2 regions of the Ruegeria sp. AB8 genome follow, and region 2 is predicted to be linked to the other one. Evidence: riboswitches for the same ligand, from Rfam matches in the RefSeq annotation. Region 2 holds a riboswitch; the other holds the start of a gene.
The links. Region 2 has a riboswitch for thiamine pyrophosphate ahead of thiD (bifunctional hydroxymethylpyrimidine kinase/phosphomethylpyrimidine kinase). Riboswitches for the same ligand answer to the same signal wherever they lie in the genome.
Positions count from the first base shown of each region.

Region 1: it holds a riboswitch for thiamine pyrophosphate, as region 2 does, so the genes downstream of both, thiB (thiamine ABC transporter substrate binding subunit) here and thiD (bifunctional hydroxymethylpyrimidine kinase/phosphomethylpyrimidine kinase) in region 2, are expected to answer to the same signal.

Region 1 is NZ_JBQGAB010000008.1:172,508-183,791, reverse strand. Features, by position in the region: gene ACR0CG_RS10575 (GcvT family protein) at 1-2,183, opposite strand, end outside; gene ACR0CG_RS10570 (trimethylamine methyltransferase family protein) at 2,245-3,783, opposite strand; gene ACR0CG_RS10565 (LysR substrate-binding domain-containing protein) at 3,899-4,789, shown strand; TPP riboswitch at 4,875-4,979, shown strand; gene thiB (thiamine ABC transporter substrate binding subunit) at 5,012-5,992, shown strand; gene ACR0CG_RS10555 (ABC transporter permease family protein) at 5,968-7,515, shown strand; gene ACR0CG_RS10550 (thiamine ABC transporter ATP-binding protein) at 7,502-8,194, shown strand; gene ACR0CG_RS10545 (transporter substrate-binding domain-containing protein) at 8,206-9,297, opposite strand; gene ACR0CG_RS10540 (hypothetical protein) at 9,294-11,000, opposite strand.
Region 2 is NZ_JBQGAB010000003.1:240,342-251,625, reverse strand. Features, by position in the region: gene ACR0CG_RS05115 (ABC transporter permease) at 1-144, opposite strand, end outside; gene ACR0CG_RS05110 (ABC transporter ATP-binding protein) at 141-869, opposite strand; gene tenA (thiaminase II) at 866-1,540, opposite strand; gene ACR0CG_RS05100 (ABC transporter substrate-binding protein) at 1,537-2,472, opposite strand; gene ACR0CG_RS05095 (HesA/MoeB/ThiF family protein) at 2,493-3,458, opposite strand; gene ACR0CG_RS05090 (thiamine phosphate synthase) at 3,455-4,051, opposite strand; gene ACR0CG_RS05085 (thiazole synthase) at 4,048-4,818, opposite strand; gene thiS (sulfur carrier protein ThiS) at 4,821-5,015, opposite strand; gene ACR0CG_RS05075 (FAD-dependent oxidoreductase) at 4,999-5,976, opposite strand; gene thiD (bifunctional hydroxymethylpyrimidine kinase/phosphomethylpyrimidine kinase) at 5,973-6,776, opposite strand; TPP riboswitch at 6,822-6,928, opposite strand; gene dnaJ (molecular chaperone DnaJ) at 7,191-8,336, opposite strand; gene dnaK (molecular chaperone DnaK) at 8,411-10,318, opposite strand; gene ACR0CG_RS05055 (alpha-ketoglutarate-dependent dioxygenase AlkB family protein) at 10,533-11,135, shown strand; gene ACR0CG_RS05050 (ABC transporter permease) at 11,132-11,284, opposite strand, start outside.

The DNA.
Region 1 (11,284 bases), on a different contig from region 2:
TGGATCGGTATCGCGGCCGGATCATCAAACAGCAGCGAAACGATCCGTTTTTTCGTTTCCAGCTCGAGCAGCGCATCTTCACCCACAAAACCAGAGCCAAATGCGCAAAAGGCCGCAAGCCCGGCTTCGACGGGTGTGGTGCCGGGGGTCAGTTCGTGGCCAAAGGCCCGAAAGCCGCTTTCAATCCGCAAAGAACCACTAGCAAAGAGACCAGCATGGGTCGCCCCGGCCCTCACCAGCGCCTCATGCGCGGCCATCGCCATTTCGGCAGGGATATAGAGTTCGAACCCTTCTTCGCCGGTAAAGCTCAGGCGCCCGACCCAGCCACGCGCGAGGCTGATTTCAGCGGGCCTGAATTGAAATCTCTTGAGATCGGGCAGGGGAGTGTTTGTGGTCGTTTGAAGAACATCGCAGGCCCTTTGCCCGGCGAGACCCAGGATGGTATATCCGCTGGTTACATCAGTAAACTCAACGCGATACATGCCCCGTGTTTCACGCATCCTTTTCAGGTTACGCACAACTTCACTTGCACCCGTGATCATCAGGAAGGTTTTCGGGCCGTGCCGCTGAACCGTCACGTCGCTCTCGATCCCGCCACGTTTGTTCAGGATTTGCGAGTACACAATCCGACCCTCGGCAACATCCATCTGCGCCGCACACAGCCGGTTCAGAAAGGCGCAGGCATCGGGGCCTTGGATCATGATCTTGCCGAACGCACTCTGGTCCAGAATGGCGGCACCCTCGCGGCAGGCGGCCACTTCGCGGCCGACCTGCTCGCGCCATGTGGGCACACTGAAGGTCAGCGGCAAGTGGGTGGCTTCACCGCCGAAATGCACTGCACGTTCCCATCCGCCGCGGGATTCAAAACGTGCCCCTGCGGCCACCAGCCCCTCGTGAACAGGCGAGCGACGCTGCCCCCGCACAGTCTCCATCGAGCGCCCGGGGTAGGGATTGTCGTAGTGGCGTCCCAGAACTTCGGGAATTCGCGCCTCCAGCGCGCCCAGTACGTTCATCTCTGGGCTGAACCGCCGGATATCGGCTTCGGCCAGTTCCATCGTTGGCTCGCCGGCAATGATCCACTCGGCCATTGCCTTGCCCGCGCCCCCGGCCAGCGCGATGCCTGTGGAGTTCATCCCGCCGATGAGAAACAGGCCAGGAACATCCGGGCTTTCGCCCAACATGAATTGGCCGTCGAGGGTGAAACTCTCAGGACCGTTCAGCAGCATCCGCACTTCGGCACGCTCCAGCGCGGGAATGCGTCGCAGCGCGTTTTCCATCATTGGCGTGAAATGATCCCAGTCTTCGTCCAGCAGGTCGAAGCTGAAATCAGCAGGCAGGCGATCCAGCGGCAGGCCTTTGGCATGGGTTTCGAATGAACCCACCAGAAGCCCTTCGACATCGTCGCGGGCGTACAGGAACGCATCCTGATCGTTGAGTGTCGGCAGATGTGCGCCCGGCCCAAGCGCCTGCACTTCGGGCAGCGGCTTGGTCAGCATGTAGAAGTGCTCGCAGGCGTAAAGGGGCATGTGCGCGCCGGCCATGGCCGCCACTTCGCGGGACCACAGTCCACATGCGACCACCACCTCTTCAGCTTCGATCAGGTGGTCACCGACTTCGACGGCTGCAATCTGACCGCCTTTTTTTTGCAGGCCCGTTACCTTGGTGTCCTCGAATATTTGCACACCGCGCGCCCGGGCCCCTTTCGACAACGCCAGAGCAACATCGGATGGGTTGACCCTGCCGTCGGCGGGTGACCAGACTGCCCCCAGGACGTCGTCTACTTTGATCAGAGGCCATAGGTCCTGCGCGCGGGCCGCATCGACCACTTCGGCCTCAAGCCCGAACGCACGGCCCAGTGAAACCTGACGTTTGATGTTGATCAGGCGATCATCATTTGTGGCCAGCGTCAGCGACCCGGTTTGAACCCAGCCCGTCGCTTGCCCGGTTTCACGTTCGAGCGCCCCATATAGGTCAATCGAATAGTTGATCAGCTTTGTCAGAGTGGCCGACGGGCGCAAGCGACGCACCAGACCCGCCGCATGCCATGTGGTGCCCGAGGTCAGTTTGGACCGTTCGAGCACGATGATGTCTTTGCGACCCTCACGGGCCAGATGGTAGGCGACCGAGCACCCGATGACGCCTCCGCCTATCACGATGGTGCGCGCATGGTGGGGCAGAGTCATGCAGCATCCCCATGGAATGTTCTTGTTTCGAACGCGCTGAAAGCGCCGGCGGTACGACCGGTCATGGCTCTCTCCCGATCCGGCGGCGGCTCAGTCGAATGTCGAATTGCTGTCGCACATCGCGATCGACCGCATCCGGAATGTGTGAGGGGAAATGATTTGCAAGCAACTCACGCGCCTTGGCTTTCGCAACTTCACCGACTGGACGCGCGCCATCTTCCTGCCAGTCAACCGGTGTGCGCCTGTCGCCAACATGAGGATAGAAATAGTCCGATTTCATTCGGTCGTAGGTATGAACCTCACCCAGGTAGTGACCCGGACCCCGACACACATCGGCGATCACCTGCGCTGCAATGTTGTCGGTCGTAACTTCGATCCCACGGATTGTTCGAAGCACATTGCCCAAAAGGTCGTTGTCGCTGACATAGCCTTCCAATGAAACGCCCAGAAGACTGGCATGACTGCCAGCGGCCTGCGTGACAATGTTCGATCCCGCATGCGCCGCCATGGCGACTGCCAGGCATTTCTCGGCCCCGTATTGGGAATCCAGTGTCTTGGCGTCGGTAATCCCGGCTATGGACGAAGTGGGCAGGTTGAAATGCCGCCCCATCTGCGCGGCACCCGCCATCAGGATCGCCTGTTCCCCTCCGCCACCAGACATCGACCCGGTGCGCAGGTCGGCGACCAAAGGTTTGGGTGCAAAAATCGCGCGAACCTGCGGATCGACCAGGCGGGCAAAAACCAATCCGGCGAGCGTTTCCGCTACGGCCTGTACAAGTGACCCGGCCAATGTGGCCGGGCTTGTGGCCCCGGCCTGTCCGGCGCTGATCAATTGCACCGGAAAACCCGCAAGAATAGCGGCCTCGAGCACTTCACAAGCCTCGTCCGCGAACCGCATGGGTGGCACAACATGGCAGACCATGACAGTCAGGAACGGTCGCGCGCGAAAGGCGGCCTCGTTACCTGCGATCCTGTAACAAAGGCGGGCAATGGCCGGGACGTTTTCGGGTTCGGTAATCGAGACGGAAACATGCTTGGACGTGCCCATCAGGCAGGCATAAGCAGTGTTGAGGTCCATTGCCGCAGCAGGGTCAACGTCACGCGCAACGACCGGACGGCTGAAGTGATGGATGTTCTCCATCCTGTCGACCAGTCGGGCGGCATCATACAGGTCGGCCAGGGTTGAAGGGCGGTAGTGGCCCGTATCGATGTCGAAGACACCCGGCGCGGCGCCGCCGGTGGACATATGGACCCGCGTGCCTTCTATCCGCAGATCGTTTTCAGGAACCTGCCCGCAAAGGACAAAGTTCCGCCTTGCCTGCTTGATCGACTTGCGCACAAGGGCGCGCGGGAACAACAATCGTCCGTCATCGCCCAGCGTCCCGCCCGCTGCCGTCACCTTGTCGACCATGGATGGGGTCGGTTGACTTAGTCCGAGGGTCTCAAGCAGCAGTAATGCGGCTTCTTCGGTCTGAGCGACTTCATTCGGGGACAGCGGTTCCAGGCACCCGCCAACCACACCCGGCCATACCGCAGGGCTGGCCTCGTCGCTGTTATCTTGTGTCAGACGGTCCTTGCGACCGCGCCGGCGCGTAGACATGGGCCTATTATCATGAGCTCAGCTTCATTCAAAGTCAGCCTACACAGCCATAGGGCTTGTTTACAAAAGCCATTTTCTCAGCAATTGATGAGTAAAACTTACATTAGGGAAATTCGTGACCGCCTCTCTTCCCGCCCTTCGCGCCTTCGATGCAGCCGCCCGCCAGGGCAGTTTTCGAATTGCGGCTGAGAAACTGTCAGTCACACCCACGGCGATCAGCCATCATAATCGAGGGCTGGAAGAGCAGCTGGGCGTCAAGCTGTTTGAACGGGCCGGGCGCGAGGTCGCGTTGACCGAAGATGGCAGGCGTCTGGCGGCAGCAACGGCTCAGGCATTTGAAATTCTGGATGACGCGGTGCGTTCGGTTCGCCGCGGCTCCCGCAAGGTGGTCCGACTTGCTGCGGGGCCGATTTTCACTGCCCGCTGGCTGATGCCCCGGATCGGTGATTTTTGGGACGACCACCCCGAGATCGAGCTGGAGGTGGTTCCTTCTTATCAACCCGGCACGCTGAACCGGGCAAACATCGACATCGTGATCCGCTGGGAACGAATGGCCGAGATGCCCGAAACCGCGATCAAGCTGATCGAGCTCGCCCCCGTTGCCATAGCGTCGGAGGCATTTGTCCTGAAGCACGGCCCGGTGAATGAGCCCCAAGACCTGTTGCAGCTTCCCCTGTTACATCAAAGGAACCACTGGGGTTGGCTCGATTGGTTCCGGGCGATGAATGTCACGGTCGATGGCCCTTTGCGTGGTCCGATCTTTGAAGATGCCAATGTTCTGCTGCGGGGTGCCGCAGAAGGGCAGGGCGCGATTGTCGGCTGGCTGCCCTTGATCGATCAGGATCTGGCCGAAGGTCGCGTCGTGCGTCTGTTTGATGAAAGCATCACACCCACTCATGGTTACTTCGTCGAGAGCACGGGACCTGGCCGATCGCGACGCGAGCCGCGAGCCGCGATTGAATGGCTGCAGGTTCAAAGCCTGGGCTCGCAGGCTGATCTGCCCTGATCCCGCCAGTTGATAGGCATCCTTCATGCCAGTGAAGCGTGAAGGGCGAATTTGGTTGAAATTGTTTCGACATCACCCTAATCACGGCCTCACCTCGGGGTGCGCGGAATGCCGCGCTGAGACGCCCATAGCGAACCCGTTGAACCTGAACCGGCTAGAACCGGCGGAGGGAAAGGTGACGGTTTCATCCATCCTTGCCCTCTCGCCGCAATGGAGGATGACATGAAACATCTGCTGATTGCTGCGGGAATTCTGAGCGCGACTTCGGCTATCGCCGCCGACAAACCTCAGTTGACCGTTTATACTTATGACAGCTTCGTCTCGGATTGGGGTCCGGGTCCACAGGTCAAGGAAGCATTCGAAGCGGTCTGCGACTGCGAACTGAACCTTGTTGGTGTGGAAGACGGTGCCGCCCTGCTGTCGCGCATCCGTCTGGAAGGTGAAAACTCGGATGCAGACGTCGTCTTGGGTCTGGACACCAACCTGATTGCGGCAGCAAAGGAAACCGGCCTGTTTGCGCCCAGTTCGGTCAGCGCCGAATACACTTTGCCCGTAGAATGGAACGATGACGTATTCGCGCCTTACGACTGGGGGTATTTCGCGTTTGTCCATAATGCCGACGCACCAGCACCGGCCAGTTTCCGTGAGCTGGCCGACGGTGATACCAAAATCATCATTCAGGATCCGCGTTCATCCACGCCAGGGCTAGGCCTGTTGCTGTGGGTCAAAGCCGCCTATGGCGACGAAGCCCCCGAAATCTGGGCAGGACTGGCCGACAATATCGTGACCGTCACCAAGGGCTGGTCCGAGGCGTATGGACTGTTTCTTGAGGGTGAGGCTGACATGGTTCTCAGTTACACCACATCACCTGCCTATCACCTGATCGCTGAAGAAGATGCAAGCAAGGCGGCGGCCGCATTTGACGAAGGTCACTATATGCAGGTCGAAGTAGCCGGAAAACTGGCCGGAACCGATCAGCCTGAACTGGCGGACCAGTTTTTGCAGTTCATGGTTTCGGATGCCTTCCAGCAGATCATCCCGACAACAAACTGGATGTATCCGGCGGTAACGCCTGCGGCGGGCCTGCCCGAAGGGTTTGATACACTGACCGTACCGGAAAAATCTTTGCTGCTGGATTCTGATCAGGCGGCAGCTGTGCGGGACGAGGCGTTGGCGGAATGGCTGGGCGCGCTCAGCCAGTAAATCCGACGCCGGGTATTGGCGCGGCGACACTGGTTGCCGTGCTTATTCTTGGTACGCTCGCCGCAGTTGCCCTGCGCGCCGATTCCGCAAGTGGGTTCGGACCGGCCGATTGGTCAGCCCTTCGGTTCACGCTGGTTCAGGCGGTGTTGTCCGCCATTTTCAGTGCAGGGCTTGCCGTTCCTGTCGCCCGCGCGCTGGCCCGGCGGCGTTTTCGCGGGCGGGCGGTTCTGATCGCGCTGCTGGGGGCGCCGTTCATTCTGCCGGTCATCGTCGCCATCATCGGCTTGCTGCAGGTTTTCGGCCGAGCGGGCTGGATTTCAGACGTTCTAGCGGTTTTTGGGCTACCGCCGATCCGCATCTACGGGCTGCATGGCGTGGTTCTGGCGCATGTCTTTTTCAATCTCCCCTTGGCCACGCGCCTGATCTTGCAGGGGTGGCAGGAGGTCCCGTCCGAAAGGTTTCGATTGGCCGCCCAGTTGGGTTGCAACGGATGGGCCATGTTCCGGCTGATCGAAATGCCTATGCTGGCGCGTATCCTGCCCGGTGTTCTGGCCGTTGTTTTTGCCATTTGCCTGACCAGTTTTGCCGTTGCCCTGACTTTGGGTGGTGGACCACGCGCGACCACGATAGAACTCGCTATTTACCAGGCCTTTACCTATGATTTCAATTTGGGTCGCGCCGCGCTTCTGTCCGGGGTGCAACTGGTTCTGACCGCGGTGGCGGCCCTGGCAGCGCTCAGGTTTTCCAGGGGTGACGGGTTTGGCGCCGGGCTGGATCGTTCGATCCGACGCTGGGATGAAGGGACGCGGGTGTCTGATGCCTTCTGGATCAGCGCAGCGGCGGCCTTTCTCCTGCTGCCGTTGACCTCGGTCGTGATCTCCGGACTTTCGGGAATGTTCGAGATACCGGTGCTGGTGTACCGGGCGGCCTTGATATCCGTTTTGGTCGCGGCAGCCAGCACCGTCGTTCTGCTGCTTCTGGCCCTGCCGATGGCGATGACGGTTGCAACCGGGCGATACGGGATCGTTGAACTCTGCGGTATTCTTGGATTGGCGGCGTCACCTCTGGTCATCGGCACCGGGCTGTTCATCCTGATTCGCCCACTTGCCAACCCTACTGTTCTGGCCCTGCCTGTAACGGCTCTGGTGAATGCCGTCATGGCGTTGCCCTTTGCCCTGAGGATACTTGTTCCATCGACGCGCGAGATTATTGCGCAATACGGTCGTCTGGCACTGTCACTGAATATGAGCAGATGGAGTTTTGTGACACGCATTCTGCTGCCCCGCCTGCGACCGCAAATCGGATTTGCCGCGGGTCTGGCGGCGGCACTCTCCATGGGGGATCTGGGGGTCATCGCACTATTTGCCGATGCACAAATTGCCACGCTTCCGCTTCAGATTTACCGCCTGATGGGTGCCTATCAGATGGAGGCAGCGGCCGGTGGCGCCCTGTTGCTGCTGGCGTTTTCGATGGGGGCATTCTGGCTTTTGGATCGAGGAGGGCGCTGGCATGCTGAAGCTTGATGGCTGTGCGATTTCAAATGGCGATTTCGTATTACGCGCGAACCTGCAAATCGAAACCGGATCACGGGTTGCGATCATTGGTCCTTCCGGTGCGGGAAAGTCGACCCTTTTAGAAGCGATTGCTGGGTTTCGCGATCTGGCCGCGGGGCAAATTTACTGGCGCGGCAGCGATATTACCGGATTACCGCCGAGGCAGCGCCCGCTGGCGATGCTGTTTCAGGATGGGAACCTGTTTCCTCATCTGACCGCTGGCCAGAACATCGCCCTGGGTTTGCATCCGAACGGCCGGTTGTCAGCCGATGAGCGGGCACAGGTGCATTCCGCGCTGGATCGTGTTGGTTTGCCCGATATGGCGGACCGGCGACCGGCACAATTGTCGGGCGGTCAACAAAGCCGTGTTGCCCTTGCCCGCGTGCTGGTACAACAGCGGCCTTTGCTGTTGCTGGACGAGCCGTTTGCCGCTCTGGGACCGGCGCTCAAGGCGGAAATGCTGGATCTTGTCTCTGCCCTGACGACCGAGGCCGGAACGACAATGATGATGGTCAGCCATGATCCACAGGATGCAAGACGGATCGCAAGTCATTCGGTTCTGGTGGCGGATGGGCTGGCGCACCCGGTCACCGAGACATCCACACTTTTTGATAACCCGCCGCCTGCGCTGCGAGACTATCTTGGGTGACACGTCCGCCGTCAGTTGGCCCCGGCGACCAGATTCCACAGGAACAGATCCAAGGAGCGTGAAATCTTGTTGCGGTCAAAATTATCCGAAAAACTTCGCACAAGGATTGAATCGTGACCCTTGTGGATCTCGATCGTGAGCTGCTGCAGAAACGCCAAGGCGAGTTGGTCCGAACTGTTCATCTGATCTGACAAGTGGACGAAAATGCCATAGCGCTCTTCGGAATAGACCTGAGCGTCCGCGCGGGCCTGACAGTCCGGGTTTCTTTCAATGTAGGACTTCAATGCCAGCGTCACGATCTCAAGATCGCCAACCGAGTAATAGATTTGCCCGTCGCACAGCGCTTGCGCCAGTTTTTCATGGTTTGGGTAACTGCGGACAACATAGGCAGCGTCAGGATCTGTATCGGCCGCATCGGCGCTGACATATTTAGCAAGCGAACCCACATCCCACGTCAACCCAGCCATGGCATCCGGGCAATCGGTCAGGCGTTTTTTCTCATCGTCGCTGAGAACAACCTTGTCTACATCCGGATGCATTCTGACGATTTCCGAGAATGTCTCGCCGAAACCGTATTTTTCTGCAATCAGCCTAATAGAACGCGGTGCCGTGGTGCCTTCCACGATCCCTGCGACCGGGCCGATACAGGGCCAGTGACCAGCCCACTGGTCACGCGTCGTCTCCGCCCTTCCGACACCAGACAGATAGACCGGCGGGGAAACAAGCACGCCGGGATAGGACAAACGCTCTTGGGTAATGGTGGCCGGATCGCAGAGAATGTTGATTTTGCCGCTTTGCAGGTCGGTGAACCGGTCCCGCGCCTCGATAGCCTTCCATTCGACGGTGAAATCGCGGGACTTCTGCAGTTCTTCAAGGACCGTGGCGCAGATATTGACCATGTAGCCAGTGAACACCTCACCCGACGCAAGAGGCGGCGTATCGCTGGTCAAACGTCCTTCGCGATCACGCACCGCGAGATACGAAAAAGGCGGGGCGTCCGTTCGCACCCCAACGATCAGATCCGCTTCGGCCGTGACAGAAGAGGCAGTGCCTTGCCAGGTCAAAGCCGCCAAGGCGAACGCCAAAACAGCAGGGCGTGTCATGAGCGACCATCCGATCTCTGGGGCTCGCGGATGCGGGTGCCGACAACTGACAGGATTTTCTTCATCGACCCGGTTTCAGCCAGTTCGGCGGCGATTGCGTAAAAGACCAGGAAAATGGAATAGGGAAGCGTTACCATGATTGCGATGTCCAGCAGGCCAAGACCCGTCGCCGGGGGGACTATATTGAACAGGCTTGCGGCCAGATTTGCCACCATCAGAAGGAATGCCGATACCACCAGGGCGATACCGACCGTCACGAACCAGCGCATCCGGTCATGCTGATCCGCAAGGAACAACAGGGCGCAGGCCGTCACGTAAGACAGCAAAAAGATACGCGGCAACTGTTCGATTTCATCCTTCAGGAAATTCAGGCCTGTTGTGATCATAGCGCTGCCGTCACCGTCCAGCGCGTGTCGAACGACACCATCCGCGCCGATGCAGGTTATCGCACCATAGAGAACCGTGGCCAGGAAGGCGGGCCAGAAAGCAAGCTTGGCATAGTCCCAGAACGGAATCTGTATATCGTCACTGCGGGGCCAGCTGCCCTGATCCATCCTGAGATGCCGCAGCAGTATGGTAAGAAACGCCAGCAGGATAAGTGACGGGATCAGGGGGATCAGCATGGCGGCGCAGATTTCGCGCAATTCGGTCGCATCGCTTACGTTGCTGCTGAACATGGCCACCTGTTCAACCAGGACATAGCTGAAAACCGCCCCGAAAATACTTGCAAGCGTGATGTCGTGCAGGGATTGCGCGGTGTCTTCACCAGTCACTTTTTCGATGATCTGTGCCGTTGGCGTGTTCATCAGCGCTTCGGGCACTTTGCGCGACCTGATCGAATAAAGCGCAAACAGACACTGCATCGAGTCCGCCAGCTTTGCGGTTTCATCCTGCAGGCTCTGCAAGGTGTCTTTTTCCAGCTTGAAGTTGGCAATGCGGCCAAGAATGCTGGCGTACCGTGATCGCAGGTCGTCGATCCGCGCCAGAGGGGTTTCTTCGTTGAACAATTGCCGGAAGGCCGAGCTTTGCGGCCCGATGATTGGCGGTTGCAGCAAATCGATACAGCGCAACGAGCTTTCGATGCTTTGCACCATTCCATCCATGATCGGGTCAACCTTGCTTGCCGCGATCTTCTCGCGAAAAGCTTTCCACAGCGGCAGGGTCTCGCCATCCCCATAGCTGCCGTAATTCAGATCTTCGAGAGATTGCAGCACCCGAAAAATGTTTCTGGGCACACCGGCAAAGAAATAGGCGATGGCGCGGATTTTGCGCTCGATGACCTGAAAGGTGGGCGAAGCGGCCCCAAAGGTGATGGCGATGGCCAGCCAGAACGGCAGAGTACGCGGATCAACGGCAGGCCCCGTACCAGCCTCGGGGTTAACGATGGATCGGGCCACAACGTTGGACCCGCCTGTCGCAGCCGTCGCTTCCTTGCTGCCCATCACAAAGGTCGCGATCAGTTCCGGCGACATCAGCATCACGAAGTAGATGCCGACAAAAAACACCATATATATCGCCAGACCACGCCGGTTTTCGGCCTTGGTGGTCAGTGCCGACATTCGGACGTTTTCAAGCTCTTTACGAGATGCCTGGTTGTTGGATTTCAGATTGTCCACGGCGTCAGAGGTTGTGTATTCCTTGTACGCCTCGAACAGCAGTATCAGCCCACCCAGACCGATGGCCCAAACAGCATAGTTGCCCATGTTTTCGGTTCCCCGACTCTGTTGCGTCAATCAAAGAGTTTCGCGTAACCGCACTACCAGCCGCATTTTTCATATTTGGGATTGCAGGAAGTATTGGCGTAGGCCGCAGACTCTTTGATCACCGCGTTCGCGGCAACCAATATCAAAATGATAACAACAAGATACCGCATCAGTCACTCCATAAAAAAACTAAAAAACGGCTGCGCCGATCAAATGTTCATACTAAATATCTAAAAACATAACATAAAACTTGCAATTACGCAACCTGAGGGGGAGCGTTCCGC
Region 2 (11,284 bases):
GATGATCCACCGGTTGTCCCACCATGTTTCGGCGACAATGGCCGGGCCGGGCAAGATGAATTTCGGCCAGCCCGTGAAGGAGACGATGCCCTGCCAGACGACAAGGCCAAAAAGCGCGGCCGCAAGCGGAGACAGGTATTTCATGCTGCCTCCTGTCTCAGCAGGCGCAACAATGCGCCCTGCGTGGCCAACGAGTCCGGGTCGTCCACTTTGCGGGGGGCCGGAGCCCTGGGCGGCTGGCATTTGGTCAGCCCGTGCCGGGTCATGACAATAATGGTTTGCCCCAGCCGGGCGGCTTCGGCCGGATCGTGGGTGACCAGCAAAACGGTGCGGCCCCGCAACACCTCGGCCGCGAGATCCTGCATATCGGCGCGGGTCCGGGCATCGAGGGCCGAAAACGGCTCGTCCAGCAATACGAAAGGGCGGTCCTCCATCAAAGTTCGGGCAAGGGCCACGCGCTGGCGCTGACCGCCCGACAGTTCCGACGGTTTCGTGGTCAGGTGATCCCAAAGGCGCATCCGTTTGATCAGACGGTCGCGCCGGTTCAGATCGGCCTTTTCCCCCCGCAACTGTGCGCCCAGCGTGATATTCCGGGCAACACTTGCCCAAGGCAGCAACAGATCGTCCTGCGCCATGTACGCGACACGTTCTGGCACCGGCAAGCCATCGTCGGCCGTGATTTGCCCCGAGAACTCCGCCCCGGTCTGCAATCCCGCGATCAGGCGCAGGATGGTGGTTTTACCGACGCCGGAACCGCCCAGAAGACAGGTCCATTCCCCTGCCGCCAGTGTAAGCGAAAGCGGCGCGAACAGGGTCGCGCCGCCGATTGTGGCCTGTCCGCTGATGGTCAGCGCGGGGGCAGACATCATGGCGTCATGCCCATCTGCCAGAAACTGACTTCAAGTTCGGTCGAAGTGCGGAACGTCCGGCTCAGGCGGTCCCAGCGCGGGGAGGCTTCAAAATCGTGCCCAATGCGCCGTGTTAGAGCCTGATCAAGCAATTGTCCAACCGCCTTGCATGCAGCCTGATAGTCTTCGCTGGCATAGGCGTTGATCCAGTCCCGATAGGTTTCGGACGTGGCCTCGGTTGCCAGACGCCCGCCAATCTCGCCATAGCCCATGACGCAAGGCGCAAGCGCTGCCAGCAAGTCCAGCAAGTCACCGCTGTAGCCTGCCTCGAGCACAAAGCGCGTATAGGCCAGGTTCTCGGCACGCTCGGGCGTTGCAAACAGGTCCCGCTGTGAAATGCCCGCAGCCTCGCAGACACCGATATGCAGTTTCATCTCTTCGCTGATCAGACCGTTCACTGTGCGCGAGGCGGCCAGCATCTCTTCGTGGGTTTCCGATTTCACCACCGCAAGCGCCCAGGCACGGGCAAAATGGATCAGAAACACATAGTCCTGCCGCAGATAATGAAGAAACGCTGCGCGCGGAAGCGTTCCGTCCTTCAACCCTTCGACAAAGGCGTGGCGGGTATAATCCCGCCACGGCCCCTGCGCCGCATCGCGCATCAGCGCGAAGGCCTTGCCATATTCATTCATTGCGCAGTCACGTCGATGGCGATGGCGCTGACCGGGTTGATGCTGTCGATCATGCCGCTGTCTTTCAGAAAAGCCTCGAACCGGGTGTACCGCCCGGCATCGAACCCGGCCGGGCGCAGGGCAAAACGCGGTAGCGTGTCGACCCAGGCACGGGCGTTCAGCTCATCCTGCAGCTCGGGCGAGGTTGCTGCGAAGATTTCCCAGCTTTTTTCGGGGTTGTTGACGATGAACTGTGTTGCCTTTTCCGTCGCGGCCAGAAAACGGGCGATCTTATCGGTATCCATTGTGTCCGGGTTCGCGACATAGATCAGTTCGTCATAGGACGGCACGCCCTCTTCCTCGATATAGAAGCAGGTGCCGGGATGGTCTTCGATGTCCATCTGGTTCAGCTCGAAATTGCGGTAGGCGCCGATCACCGCATCTACCTGCCCCGACATCAGCGACGGTGAAAGCGAGAAGTTGACGTTGATCATTTCGACATCGGCCAGCGCGACGTCATATTTGCCCAGAACGGTGCCCAGAACTGCCTCTTCCACGCCAGCGACAGAAAAGCCGATTTTCTTGCCCTTCAGGTCCGCCGGGGTTTTGACCGGGCCATCTTCCAACACCAGAAGGCAGTTGAGCGGGGTCGCAACAAGTGTGCCGACGCGTTTCAGGGGCAGACCCTCGTGGATCTGCAGATGCAGTTGCGGCTGGTAGGACACAGCCAGATCGGCCTGCCCCGCAGCAACCAGACGCGGCGGTGCGGACGGGTCAGCAGGCGGGATGATTTCAACTTCAAGCCCCTGTTCGGCGAAATAGCCGTTTTCCTGCGCCACGATAATGGGGCCGTGATCGGGGTTGATGAACCAGTCCAGCAAAATGGTCATCTTGTCGTCAGCCCAGGCCGGTGCAGCGGCCAGCAGCGATAAGGCTGTGATCAGTTTCTTCATATCTCGCGTTTCCTTCCTGTTCACGAGGTTGAGGCCGCGACGAGGACAATCTCGCCCGGCCAATCCGATTGAATCCGTTCGGCTGCGCGCCACGCCCGTAGACCAGTGGCGCAGCAAAGGGCCAATCTTTTTGCTTGTTTAGGCTCTAATCCGGACAATTCGACTGGCGTTAGTCGTTCTGCGCCGGGGTGTATCGGGACCAGCGCTTCATCCGTGCCGCGAAGCTCGATGATCCGGTCTTCGGCCGTGAGTTGGCTGGCAGACAGGAAGCGGAAACAACTTGCGGGTTCTGGCGCATCATCGAAACGGAAACTGTTGCTGCGCAGGGTGCGGGCATCAAAGTTCACCATTTGGCCCAGCGGCGATGGTTGCAGGCCCAGGATCACGCTCAGCGCCATTTGCGCCTGCGTCGCGCCGATCACACCGACAACCGGACCCAAAACACCTGCTGAGGCGCAGCTGGCACCACTGTCGGGCGCGTCTGGAAACAGCGCACGTAAGGACGGCGCGCCGCCGCAAAAACCGCCCACATAACCTGACAACCCGAGCACCGAGGCACTGATCAGCGGCTTTCCCTGTGCCAGACAGCTGTCCGACAGGACATAACTGGCCGCATAACTATCCGCACAATCCAGGACCACATCCGACCGCGACACCAGATTTGCCGCGTTTTCGCATGTCAGGGCCTGACTTTGTCTGGTGACTTCAAGCTTGGAGTTGAGGTCGCGACAGCGCCGCGCCGCAACTTCAGCCTTTGGCAGGCCGACATCCCGTTCCGTGAAAAGCGTTTGCCGGTGCAGGTTCGACAGATCAACGACATCGCCATCAACAACCATGATGTGACCCACCCCTGCCCCGGCCAACAGCGGCAGAACCGGCGCGGCCAACCCTCCGGCCCCGACGACAAGTACTCGTGCAGCGGACAGGCCCGCCTGCCCTTCGGGCCCCACTTCGGGCAGGATCATCTGGCGAGCGTAACGGTTCATCGCGTGATGCCGATCCATTCGCGCACCCGCACTTCGGGGTCAGGGTTCAGCGTGATGTCGGTCACTGCCGCGACAATATCGGCCCCGGCCTCGAACACGCCAGGCGCGCGCTCGACGGTCATTCCACCAATGCCGACCAATGGGATACGCCCCACCCGCGCCTTCCATTCGGTCACGCGGGGCAGACCTTGCTGCCGCCACTTCATCTTTTTCAGGATGGTCGGATAGACAGGTCCGAGCGCCACATAGTCGGGGTCCATCGACAGAACCCGCTCAAGCTCATCATCGTCATGGGTAGATACGCCCAGTTTCAGGCCTGCCCGACGGATGGCATGCAGATCGGCATCATCCAGATCCTCCTGCCCCAGGTGGACCCAGTCGCAGTCCGCCTCTATTGCCTGCTGCCAATGGTCGTTCACGACCAACTGAGCGCCATGGGTGCGGCACAGTTCGAGCGAGATCATAATCTGGGCGCGCACCGCAACGTCCGATTGGCCCTTGATCCGCAACTGCACCAGTTTGACGCCCAGAGGCAGCATCCTCTGCAGCCAGTCGGAATGATCGAAGATCGGATAGAACCGGTCCAAAGTCATGACAGAAATGCCTTTCCGATCACGGGGGTTGAGGGTTCAGCCATGTCGCGTGCCTCGATCGGGTCGGCCTTATGGGCCAATTGGCCGGCCTGAACCGCCAATGCCATTGCACGCGCCATCCCCACCGGATCACCGGCACGGGCCACCGCCGTGTTCAGAAGAACAGCATCATAGCCCAGCTCCATCGCATGCGCGGCGTGGCTTGGACGGCCGATACCGGCATCAATGACAAGCGGTACATCGGGAAACGCAGCGCGCAGCGCCCGCAACGCGTATTCGTTGCTCAGACCGCGCCCGGACCCGATGGGCGCGCCCCACGGCATCAGAACCTCGCAACCCGCCTGCAACAGGCGTTCGCCGACGATCAGATCGTCCGTTGTGTAGGGAAAGACCTGAAATCCATCTTCCGTCAGGACGCGGGCGGCTTCGACCAGTTGGAACACATCAGGTTGCAGGCTGTCGGTATGACCGATCAGTTCCAGCTTGATCCAATTGGTCTGAAAAACCTCGCGCGCCATCTGGGCGGTTGTCACGGCCTCTTTCACCGTGTGGCATCCGGCGGTGTTGGGCAGGACAATGACACCCAGGTCGCGGATCATCCGCCAAAAGCTCTGCCCGGCCCCACCCGCGCCTTCACGGCGCAGGGATACCGTGGCAACACCGGCCCCGCTGAGGCGAAACGCTTGTTCCAGAATGGCCGGACTGGGATACTGCGCCGTGCCCAGCATCAGCGGGTTAGGCAGTTCTGTGCCGTAAAAGGTCTTCATCGTCAGCCCCCCTGCATCGGGGCGACAACTTCGACCCGGTCACCATCTTCGAGTTTTCGGGCCAGTCGAAGGCTTTTAGGGACGAACTGTTCATTCACAGCAGTGGCGACGCAGCCCGAGAATCCACATTCCGCCAGCAAATCTGACAGGGTTTCTGCGCGGCTTTCGCGCGCCTCGCCATTAAGCACGATCTTCATCGACCATCTCCGAATGTTTGTTTTCCAGCGCCAGATCGGCGACACCCTGTGCCAACGCGGGCGCAAGCAGGTAGCCATGGCGATACAGGCCATTGGCATAGATCGTTCGACCCAACCGGCGGATGCGAGGCAGGTTGTCGGGAAAAGCGGGGCGAAGATCGACACCGACTTCCAGGATCTCAGCCTCACCAAAGGCCGGGTTCAGCGCATAAGCCGCGCTGAGAAGCTCCAGCATCGAGCGGGCGGTAATCCGGCCGCTGTCCTCGGATTCGATCATCGTTGCGCCCAGCATGTAGACCCCGTCACCCCGCGGGACGACATAAAGCGGCATGCGCGGGTGCAGCAGTCGCACAGGGCGAGAGAGCGTGACATCCGGGCAGCGGATCACCAGCATCTCGCCTTTGACGCCACGCAGATCATGCAAGATCTCGCGCGCGTGCAACCCCCGGCAATCGATCGCATTCTCCAACCGGGAAGGGGCCAGTTTACGGTGAAAGAGCACACCTCTGTCCCTGAGGTGGCTGTAGAGGTCCCGCAACGCTTGCCGGGGATCAAGATGGGCCTCTGCCCGGAAGAAGAGACCGTTACCGAAATTGCTTATTTCAGGCTCTAAATCAGTGATTTTCGCACTTCCGACTTCTGAATACCCATCCGTTCGGCGTGCAAAGCGGCGCAAATCCGGCAGGTCGCGCGAATGCGCAACAACCAGCGTTCCGCAACGATGCACCCGCGTTCTGGCGGCCCACCAGTCAATCGCTGCTTGTCCAAGCCGCAGAACCGGCTCCTCGGCATTTTCGTATTCACACCAGGGGGCAAGCATGCCACCCGCCCACCAGGAACAGCCATGTGGACCCGGCGCACCTGCCGGGTCGAATATCTGCACGTCAGCGCCGCGCGATACCAACTCGGCTGCAACAGTCAGACCGGCTACTCCGGCACCTATGACCGACCAGACGGTCATGCGGGCCAAAGCTGATGAAAATGATGAACTGGCCCATGCCCGCGACCAATGTCCAGATCATCGGACCGGGCTATCGCGCCTTGCAGATAGCTGTGCGCATCTGCAACGGCCGTCATCAGCGTTTTTCCCAGCGCCAGGCCGGCAGCAATTGACGCGGACAATGTACAACCGGTGCCATGCGTATTTCTGGTTTTCCGGCGCGGTGCCGTGAACTCTGCCACCAAGCCCGAAGCGTCGATCAAGAGATCACGGCAAATGTCGCCGGATCCATGCCCGCCCTTCATCAGAACGGAATCTGCGCCCATGTTACACAAGGCAAGCCCCTGTTTTACCATCTGATCCGGCGTCTCCGCAGCCGGGCAATCCAGAAGGCGTCCGGCCTCGGGCAAGTTCGGCGTCAATAGCGTGGCTATGGGCACGAGCACCGCCCGCAATGTCGCAACCGCGTCTTCTGTCAGCAAGGCATCGCCGGATTTGGCGATCATCACAGGATCCAGAACGATGGAACCACGGAACCCTGCAAGGCTGTCTGCAACACATCGGATGATCTCCGGCGTCGCCAACATGCCAATCTTGACGGCGCCCACGCTCAGATCAGACAGAACGGCATCGATCTGTGCGGCGACAGTATTCAGCGGGATCCCGTGAACGGCGGTAACGGCCCGTGTGTTTTGCGCGGTCACGGCGGTGATCACGCTGGCACCATAAACCCCCAAGGCAGACATTGCCTTGATGTCAGCCTGAATTCCGGCCCCACCGCCACTGTCCGAGCCTGCAATTGTCAGCGCAATAGGCGTCATATCGTTACTCCATCAAAATTGGGCAACGCGCGCATGGAAAACGTCTGACAATCTGAGACCGTTCCCTACGCCGGTATTGCCCGGATCAGGTTCGATGGGTTAGCGCATTAACGCCTCTCAGCCCTTCGATCAGGGCACCCCAACGGTTGACCGGACAATCACAGGCACATCGGAAAAACACAAGACTGAATTTGATCTGTATTATGGCCACCCTGACACCTTGGGTAAGGCCAAAAGTATTTGCGAGGCTCTGCCTCGCGCTCCGGGATATTTGGGGCCAGATGAACAAGGGATCTTTCCTTCATCTGGCCAAAAATATCCCGGGGGAGGCGCCCAAAGGGCGGCGGGGGCAGCGCCCCCTGCAACAAAAAAGCCGCCCGAAACCGGGCGGCTTTGGTCGGGAAAGCGGTTCCCTTAGCTTTTCATGCCATCCCAGAAGGACTTGACCGACGAGAAAAAGCTTTTTGATTCCGGGTGGTTGTCCTCTCCCAGATCGTCAAACTCACGCAGCAGTTCTTTCTGGCGACTGGTCAGGTTGACCGGTGTTTCCACAGCCAGTTCGATGAACATGTCACCCACGCCACCGCCACGCAGGGCGGGCATTCCCTTGCCACGCAAACGCATCTGGCGGCCCGACTGGCTGCCTGCCGGGATCTGCACCCGGCCACGACCGCCGTCGATGGTGGGCACTTCGATCGAACCGCCCAGCGCGGCCTTGGCCATGCTGACCGGCACGCGACAATAGAGGTTTATGCTGTCGCGCTCAAACAGCTTGTGATCGGACACTTCGACAAAGATATACAGATCGCCCGGGGGGCCACCACGCATTCCGGCCTCACCCTCACCCGCCAGACGGATGCGAGTTCCGGTTTCGACACCGGCTGGAATGTTGACGGACAGCGCCCGTTCTTTTTCCACGCGACCCGCGCCGCCGCAGGATTTGCAGGGTTTCTTGATGATCTGACCCAATCCCGAACAGGTCGGACAGGTGCGTTCAACGGTGAAAAAGCCCTGTTGCGCGCGGACCTTGCCCATACCCGAACAGGTCGGGCAGGTCGTCGGTTCTACGCCGCTTTCAGCGCCCGACCCATCACAGGCCGAACAGGCCACGGCAGCGGGCACGTTGATAGTCTTTTGCAGACCCGCAAACGCCTCTTCCAGCGAGACGCGCAGGTTGTAACGCAGGTCAGAACCGCGTGCGGCACGACGGCCACCGCCGCCGCGCTGGCCACCCATGAAATCGCCGAACAGGTCGTCGAACACGTCCGAAAACGCGCTGGAGAAGTCGCCCTGACCAAAGCCGCCGCCGGGTCGTCCGCCGCCACCCATGCCGTTTTCAAACGCGGCATGGCCAAAGCGGTCATAGGCGGCCTTGCGTTCTGAATCTTTCAGAACGTCATAGGCTTCGTTCGCTTCCTTGAACTGCGCCTCGGCTTCCGGGTTGTCCTTGTTGCGGTCGGGATGCAACTCTTTGGCTTTCCTGCGAAAACCTTTCTTGATCTCGTCCGCCGATGCACCCTTGGACACGCCGAGTACATCGTAATAGTCGCGTTTTGACATCAGTGTTTCCTTCTGCCTCAACGTAAACGGGCCGGCCCGGTATCCGGACCGGCCCGAATTGGCCCGGTTACCCGTTAGTTACGCTTGTCGTCGTCCAGATCTTCGAACTCGGCGTCGACAATATCGTCATCACCCGGAGCGGCGTCCGCGGCTGCCGGTTCATCCTCGGCCTCTTCGGACTGCGCCTTGTAGATGGCCTCGCCCAGTTTCATGGCCGCTTCGGTGACGTTCTGGATACCCGACTTGATTTTGTCGGCATTTTCGGTTTCCAGTTCGTCCTTCAACGCAGCAATCGCCAGTTCGATAGCTTCGATGGTGGTCGGGTCGACCTTGTCGGAGTGCTCTTCCATCGACTTCTCGGTCGAGTGGATGAGGCTTTCCGCCTGGTTCTTGGCGTCGACCAGTTCACGGCGTTCCTTGTCGGCTTCCGCGTTCTCTTCGGCGTCCTTGACCATCTTCTCGATGTCCTCGTCGGACAGACCGCCCGAGGCCTGGATGGTGATCTTCTGTTCCTTGCCGGTGCCTTTGTCCTTGGCCGAAACCGAGACAATGCCGTTGGCGTCGATGTCGAAGGTCACCTCGATCTGAGGCATGCCGCGCGGTGCTGGCGGGATGTCTTCGAGGTTGAACTGACCCAGGATCTTGTTGTCCGAAGCCATCTCACGCTCACCCTGGAACACGCGGATGGTTACGGCGTTCTGGTTGTCCTCGGCCGTCGAGAAGACCTGAGACTTCTTGGTCGGGATCGTGGTGTTGCGGTCGATCAGGCGGGTGAACACGCCACCCAGCGTTTCGATGCCCAGCGACAGCGGGGTCACGTCAAGCAGAACCACGTCTTTGACGTCGCCCTGCAGAACACCGGCCTGAATGGCGGCGCCCATGGCAACAACTTCGTCCGGGTTCACACCCTTGTGCGGCTCTTTGCCGAAGAATTTGGTGACCTCTTCGATCACTTTCGGCATCCGGGTCATACCACCGACCAGAACAACCTCGTCCACGTCAGCAGCCGACAGACCGGCGTCTTTCAGAGCGGCGGCGCAGGGCTTCATCGACTTCTTGATCAGATCGCCAACCAGCGATTCCAGCTTGGCGCGGGTCAGTTTCATGACCATGTGCAGCGGCTGGCCGTTCGAACCCATCGAGATGAACGGCTGGTTGATCTCGGTCTGCGAGGTCGAGGACAGCTCGATCTTGGCTTTTTCAGCAGCTTCTTTCAGACGCTGCAGCGCCATCTTGTCGGCAGACAGGTCGACACCGTGTTCCTTTTTGAACTCGTCCGCCAGGTAGTTGACGATGCGCATGTCAAAGTCTTCACCACCCAGGAAGGTGTCACCGTTTGTCGACTTGACCTCGAACAGGCCGTCGTCGATTTCCAGGATGGTCACGTCGAAAGTACCGCCACCAAGGTCATAGACCGCGATGGTTTGAGTGTCTTTCTTGTCCAGACCATAGGCCAGCGCGGCAGCTGTGGGTTCGTTGATGATCCGAAGCACTTCCAGGCCGGCGATCTTGCCCGCGTCCTTGGTGGCCTGACGCTGCGCGTCGTTGAAGTATGCCGGAACGGTGATGACGGCCTGCGTGACTTCCTCACCCAGATAGCTCTCGGCGGTTTCCTTCATCTTGCCCAAAGTGAAGGCCGAGATCTGGCTTGGGGAGTACTTTTCACCGCGGGCTTGGACCCACGCATCGCCATTGCCGCCATCAACGATGGCGTACGGCACCATTTTCTTGTCTTTTTCGACTTCGGCATCATCCACACGACGACCGATCAGACGCTTGACGCCAAAGATCGTGTTGTCGGGGTTGGTGACCGCCTGACGTTTTGCAGGCTGACCGACCAGTCGCTCATCTTCGGTGAAGGCGACGATCGAGGGCGTGGTCCGCGCCCCTTCGGCGTTTTCGATGACTTTCGGCTGCGAGCCGTCCATGATGGCCACGCACGAGTTTGTGGTACCAAGGTCAATCCCGATTACTTTACCCATATTTTCAATCCCTTTCTCTTCAAGGCGATGTCCCGAGGCCGGGACCCGTTATGGCATCCCTGCCCCGATCTGCATTGCGTAATGGCCCTACACCATTGCGCGTCCCGGCGTATATAAGGGCGCGACGAAAGGCCTGCAAGCGGTGTAAAACGCAGGTTTTCGGGATTTTGTGGCCTTTTTCGGCAAGGTTTTGGCAAGGATTGAGGATTCTGGGATGGCCCGGCTGATTTTGCGCGGATTCGACATCAGAAAGGGCTGGCTGGATGCATCGGCCCAGACGCAACTGATCGAAACGCTGCGCCCGATTCTGAAAGCGGCGCCACTGGTGCGGCCGGTGACGCCGCAAGGCAAGGCTATGTCGGTGCGCATGACCTCGGCCGGGGCCGTTGGCTGGGTCACGGACCGGGATGGCTACCGGTATCAAACACAGCACCCGCAAGGGAAGGCCTGGCCCGACATTCCCGAACCGATCCTGAACCTGTGGCACGACCTTGCCAGCAGTGAACGCGACCCCGATTGCTGTCTGATCAATTATTACGGGGAAGGCGCCCGAATGGGTCTGCATCAGGACAAGGACGAGGCCGATTTTTCCTGGCCGGTTCTTTCGGTTTCGCTGGGGGATGATGCGCTTTTTCGGATCGGCAACACCACCCGAGGCGGCAAGACCGAGTCGATCTGGCTGAATTCGGGCGACGTTGTCATCATGGGCGGGCCAGCACGGCTGACTTATCACGGGATCGATCGCATCCGCTTCGGATCTTCCAAACTCTTGCCAAAAGGCGGGCGGATCAACCTGACTCTGCGGGTGGCCCGTTAGCGGCGTGCGTCCCAGCTTTGAGACACGTGTTTGCGTGTAAAGAACTCACCCAACAGCCCGATCATCAGCAGCGCTATGCCGACCCACAAGGCATATTCCCAGTTTGTGTTCCGTGGAAAATAGTTGCGGAAAATGAAGCCCCGGGCCTG